One region of the Paenibacillus sp. FSL L8-0644 genome, then DNA from elsewhere that is predicted to be linked to it. Evidence: riboswitches for the same ligand, from Rfam matches in the RefSeq annotation. Region 1 holds a riboswitch; the other holds the start of a gene.
The links. Region 1 has a riboswitch for thiamine pyrophosphate ahead of NSS94_RS13150 (thiamine phosphate synthase). Riboswitches for the same ligand answer to the same signal wherever they lie in the genome.
Positions count from the first base shown of each region.

Region 1 (3,165 bases):
GATTAGAAAAGGTCAGGCTCTGGCCGTTAATCGTCAGCTTCATAAGCTTTTCTCCTTGAGGAGCTCAGAAGAAAAACTACTTATCCCAAGTTCTGCTGCACAAGCCCCATTAAGCATAGCTGCCATCGCACGCCCGGTAGCATCACTCAGCAGGACACCGTTACGATAATGCCCGACTGCAGCATATACGCCCTCGCCCCCAGGAACAATGCCTATAAAAGGATGACCTGATACAGCCTGCGGACGTAAGCCCGCCCAAGCGCGTATAAAAGAAGCTTCACGGACGCGCGGCAGCCAGGCAGAGGCACGTGCCAGCAACCCCTCCAAGCCTCCTACGGTCACCTCTTCGTCATATTGATGTGGAAGGCTCGTTGCCCCAATCCAAAGCTCGTTATTCTGTTTAGGCACGAGGTAAATATCATCAGCATAAATGGTATATTCTAACGGGTGATCCTTCAAGGAGACCGCTACCGCTTCGCCCTTGACCGGATAAAGTGGATATTCAAACCCAACCTGCGCTAGCAATTTCATGCTATCCAAGCCTCCGGCAATAATGACCTGATCGCAGGAAAAAAAACCACTATCTGTACGGACACCGCAAATTCGACCATCCTGTATGACCAGTTGCTCTGCCTGTGTACCAGACCATACCGTTGCTCCCAGCACCGCAGCAGCACCTGCATAAGCACGGCAAAGCTGGACAGGAGCCACTTGTGTCTCCTTTGAACGATATATTGCCCCGATCGCTTGTTCATCCAAACCTGGAATTCGTCGGGCCAATTCTTTCGCATCCCACCAGATAGGAGAATCACCCTCTCGCGTTTTAGCAGCTTTCCAGCGTTTTTGGCCTTCAGTCTCCGTACGGAAAGGGGTCACAAACCCTTCAGTACGGAATTCCACCGAAATACCTGACAAACGCTCTAGATCACAGACAAGCTCAGGGAATGCATCTCGACTTATGCGAGCAAATCGTGATAGCTCAGAGCCGGTGAACTCTTCACTTTCCGCTGCCAGCATTCCAACCGCTGCTCCTGAGGCTCCCTCACCCGGGATCAATCGTTCCAGCATAATCGTACTTCTTCCCTCCTTGGCCACATGATAAGCAATGGAACTGCCGATGACACCTCCACCTATGACCAAGCATTCAGCGTGTCCAATCACTCTTTCCTCTGTGTGTATCTTTAGCATTTGTTCCGTATCTCCTCTCCATAAACCCTTCTGCTTTCAGCTTGCCTCTACTCTCGTTTTCTCGCTACAGGCTGTGAACTACAAGGTCTGCCATTCGCCTATACTCCATTGCAGCTGCAACGGGCGACTCAGCCTCCCATATACCAGACATCACCGCAATTCCGCTTGCTCCGGCCCTATAAAGCTCCGGGATATGATGCGGTTGTATGCCGCCTAGCGCAATCACCGGAATGTTTGACAGTCTGCAAATATGTTCAAGCTGAGCTAAACCCCGCGGTACAATACCGGGCTTACAATGGGTCTCATATACGTGACCATAAAGTACATAGTCCGCTCCTGCCCGCTCAGCAATTTGCATCTCCTCCAAGGAATGTACAGACACTCCACAGCGTGTACCCTTTGGAAGTAGGCTTTTCACATCCACAACAGGTAATCCATTAGCTGGTAATTGAACGGCTCCGACCAAAGTAAGTAAAGCTACATCCACACGATCATTTACTACAATTTGTTGCAAAGGAACTTCCTGCTCCACCAGGCTGCGAGTCAAAGAAAGCAATGCAGAGGCACCATTCTGTTTTAAACGTGCGTGTACATAATGAACATACGGACAAATCACAGCAGCCACTTGGGCGGCTTGTGCAAAAGTGCCCTTTTCCATCGAAATTGCGTGTAATTCGATTTTGTCTTCACCTCACATTGGACTAAAGGATCTAAGCTTAGCCAGCCACGTCTACCAGCAGGAATGAAAGGGGATTATATGTGAATCGTCTACGGAAGCTCGAACTACTTAAAATGAACGAAACGCAAAAAAACCACTTCCCCAAGGAAGTGGTTTAACGAACGTCCAATAATCGAACGGACCATGATATCCGTATACGTGTATCGTCCCACGCACAAACAAAAATAAAGATGGTGTTGCCTTGTTTGTACGGCGCTCACTTCCCTACGCTGGCATAACCCAGATCAGGTGCAAAGGGTCCGAAATCCATTTATTCCGTCTCAGCCGCATGGGCGGCTCCCCTAGTGTGACTATTTTATTGTATAAGCTAAAGATAGCTTAGCATATTTTTCTAATTCTGCAAACCCCACTTCGTGTGAAATTTGCTGGAACTGGATTTAGCTGATTTTAGTTAACTTTACTTGACCACTCTTCCACATTCCACGTTTTGGTTACCCAATCCTCGTAAAAGTCCGGTTCGTGAGATACAAGCAATACGGTCCCTTTGTATTCCTTCAAAGCACGTTTCAGCTCATCCTTTGCTTTAACATCCAAGTGGTTGGTAGGCTCATCGAACAGTACCCAGTTGCTTTCACGCATTAACAGTTTGCAAAGACGGACTTTAGCCTGTTCTCCACCACTGAGCGCAGATAGCGGACGCGTGATATGCTCATTTTTCAAACCGCAACGCGCCAAATGCGCTCGTACTTCATGCTGGTTCAAATGCGGAAATTCATTCCACACATCGTCAATCGGTGTAATTTTCTCGGCCTTTACTTCCTGCTCAAAATAAGCGGGCTGCAAAAAATCACCTTGATAGGTTTTTCCACTGATTGGCGGAATTTTTCCCAATATGGTTTTGAGCAATGTCGATTTACCGACACCATTGTAGCCGACAATTGCAATCTTTTCGCCACGTTCAATCGTCATGGACATTTTAGGCAAAAGGGCATGTGTATAACCAATCTCAAAATCAATACCCTCAAATACCGTCTTTCCGCTTGCACGTGCCTCTTTGAATTGAAAGGTTGGTTTTGCGGCTTCTTCAGGCTTATCAATACGTTCGATCCGATCAAGCTGCTTTTCACGGCTCTTTGCTCGGCCTGATGTAGAGGCACGCGCTTTATTACGCTGAATAAAATCTTCCTGTTTCTTAATAAAATCCTGTTGCTTCTCATAAGCATCAATATGCTGGGCTTTGTTTAGATCCGCCATTTCGAGAAACTTTTCATAATTAGCTGAATAACGGGTCATCTTGG
Region 1 covers NZ_JBBOYN010000001.1:2,941,372-2,944,536, forward strand. Annotated here, with positions in the region: gene thiS (sulfur carrier protein ThiS) at 1-43, opposite strand, end outside; gene thiO (glycine oxidase ThiO) at 40-1,188, opposite strand; gene NSS94_RS13150 (thiamine phosphate synthase) at 1,253-1,846, opposite strand; TPP riboswitch at 2,112-2,220, opposite strand; gene NSS94_RS13155 (ABC-F family ATP-binding cassette domain-containing protein) at 2,315-3,165, opposite strand, start outside.

Region 2 (3,165 bases), 1.8 Mb from region 1:
CCGGATTCACGCGATGCAGCCATGTTTTATGATGGGGAAAGGACAGGTTCATACTGTAGTTCCCCTTTCTGAATCCGCCATGTATCGGTACAATATCGACGGACAATTTCCGGGTCATGGGTGACCATCACAATGGCCGTGCCCGCCGCTCTCAGCTGCTCCAACATATCCAGCATGACAAAGGTATTACGCGCATCCTGCCCAAAGGTCGGTTCATCGAGCAGCAGCACTTCCGGCTCACGAATCATAGCCGTAGCAATACTCAACCGCCTTTTTTGGCCTAACGAAAGCTGATACGGATGCCGCTCGTCCAGCCGCTCCAGTCCGAACTGTACGAGCATCCGATCGACCCGTTCCCGGCACTGTTCAACGGTATACAAGCTCTTGGGTAACGAATACTCTAGTTCCTTTCGTACGGTATGCGCTACAAATTGCAGCTCGGGATTTTGAAACGCGAACCCGATACGCTCTGCCAGTTGTTCTGTACTGCCTGCCTCAATTCCGCGCACGCTATAACGTCCCTGTGTGCGAAGTAAGCGCATCATGGAGAGCAGTAGCGAGCTTTTGCCAGCCCCGTTTTCACCAACCACGCCAATCCAGTCGCCAGGCTTCACCTGCGCATGCTCCACATAAATCACTGAACTTAAACCGCGGAGGCCGCTAAAATGTTCCAGCTCCAGCACATCAGTCCCCGCACCATTCTGTTGCGTCACTGCTTCACTCCAACGTGGCGAAGACGCTTCATTCCATACTCCCGGATACCACACGCCGTACTCGGACAATGCCTGCCGGTGCACATGAAATACTTCTTGGGCCCTTCCATCTGCAATGATCTCCCCTTGAGCAGAAAGCACCACAATCCGATCCACATCATGGACAATTTCATTAATTTTATGCTCCACAATCACCAGTGTCTGGTCTACCGAAATGTTGCGAATGGTATCCCACACCTGTGTAGTGCCTTCCTCGTCCAACAAAGCCGTGGGCTCATCCAGAAAAAGCACTTCTGGCTCCATAGCCAGCACAGACGCAATCGCCAGCCGCTGCTTCATTCCCTGTGACATGCTGCCAATGGGCATATGTATATCATCCGTCGATAGACCCACCTGTATCAGCAGCTCGCGAATACGGGATCGCATCTGCTCCCGGGGAACCTGATTATTTTCCAACACAAAAGCCAGTTCCTCATCTGCATATGACATACAGAACTGCGTATCAGGATCTTGAAATACAATACCTGAGACACTTGGGATTACAGCAGCATCGCATTTCATAGGCACTTCTATCGTGCGTGGAATCAGACCGCTTAACACTTGGAGCAGTGTTGATTTACCGCATCCACTCGGTCCCAGTAGCAGCAGCTTTTCCCCCTTGCGGACAGACAAAGACATATTGTGAAAAAGCAGCTCTTGCTCACCGGGGAATTTCAACCGTAGCCGGGTGATCGAAGCCACCACATCTTCGGTTGCCCGGCTCATCAATCCAGCCCCTTATAATCTTGTTCCGTTGCAGGCCTCAAACTTCGCGTGACTCCGGTTACCTCCAATGCCTTAGCCAGATAGAACGCGAATACCCCGGCAATCACAATACTGCCAATCATCCGAAATCCAATATACAAAACATAGTTCCAAGTCGATAGCTGATCAATATACCCGTAGCTGAAGTCTAAAATCAGAGAAGTGACAGCCGCCCCAGCCGCAGCTAGCGAAGCAACCCACAGGTTTGCGTTCCGATACAGAAAAGCCGCAAAAAACAGCTCCGCTCCCAAGCCTTGCAGCAGGCCATAGTACAAGGTGGACATACCCCATTCGCTTCCCAAAAAAGCACTGACCGTTGCCGCTGCCACCTCTGCCAAAATCGCAACACCCGGCTTGCGAATGATGAGATAAGCAAACGTACCTGCCATAAACCACATGCCATACATCAGTTGCTCGGCGTGTAGACCCAATGGTTTCATCAAATCATAGGCAGGTCCCCATATTTTGTAGATCAACCCGAACACAACAGCGATCACAATCGTGACCAAAATATCCGTCAGTTTCAACCCTTTGGACGCTCTTACAGCAGTATTCATTATTGCGTGCTCCCCTTTTTCCTTATAGTTGGCCTCTTGGCCATGAAAAAAAGCTTGTCTGGAGCTGAATCTCCAGGCAAGCTTTATGCGCAGTAAAAGGTGAAGCACCATACAAAACATCATTCGTCGATATGCCTTATATAACCAGTAGTCTAAACTACTACACTGATACCCAGCCAAGTCAGGATCAAGGTAAAATGCTAGGACATACATTGAATCTATCGACAACCGCAAAAAAAAGCGGCATTCCTGTATAGTGTTCTTGGTTTCTCTACGCTGGCATTACCCAGATCAGATTTCACGGTCAGTGGCAAGGGCCACCCTCTCAGCCTGACTTTCTCAAGCTCCCGACAATGCTTTTTAATTCACTATAATATATACCACATCTATGGCTTTGACAATCCTATAATCCGAAGAAACGTTTAGCCGTTTCCGTCGTCGCGATTTCGATCTCCATCATGCTTCGACCTGTACATTCGGCTATCGTAGCAGCAATGTGAGCGAGATACATGGGCTCATTACGCCCTTCTTTAGGCTTCACAGGCAAATTACGCGGGGTCAAAAATGGAGCATCCGTTTCAATCATCAGACGGTCCAAGGGAATATCTCTGACCAGTTCACGCAGATGCTTCCCCCGCCGTTCGTCGCAAATCCAGCCGGTGATTCCGATATACAGTCCCATTTCTACATACGTACGCAATTCCTGTTCCGTGCCGGTAAAACAATGCACTACCGCTTTATCGACAAGCCCTTGATACTCCCGAAGCATAGCGACAAAGTCCTCATGTGCATCTCGTTCATGCAGAAATAACGGCATTTTCAGCTCACCCGCCAGTTGGATTTGCTCGCCAAACCATCGGCGCTGCACATCACGTGGCGAAAAATCACGGTTATAGTCCAATCCGCATTCCCCTATGGATACGACCTGCGGCTGACCCGCCAACTGGCGGAGCTGCTGAATCGTGTCTGCACTGCAGTCTTTGGCATCATGGGGATGCACGCCAGCTGTCGCATACAGCTTGCCCGGATAACGCGCTGCATACTGAGAAGCTTCCCGACTGCTGCGGACACTGGTCCCAGTAATAATCAGC
Region 2 covers NZ_JBBOYN010000001.1:1,130,134-1,133,298, reverse strand. Annotated here, with positions in the region: gene NSS94_RS05090 (energy-coupling factor transporter transmembrane component T family protein) at 1-52, opposite strand, end outside; gene NSS94_RS05085 (ABC transporter ATP-binding protein) at 27-1,478, opposite strand; gene NSS94_RS05080 (ECF transporter S component) at 1,478-2,074, opposite strand; TPP riboswitch at 2,325-2,434, opposite strand; gene NSS94_RS05075 (TatD family hydrolase) at 2,478-3,165, opposite strand, start outside.
Region 2: it holds a riboswitch for thiamine pyrophosphate, as region 1 does, so the genes downstream of both, NSS94_RS05080 (ECF transporter S component) here and NSS94_RS13150 (thiamine phosphate synthase) in region 1, are expected to answer to the same signal.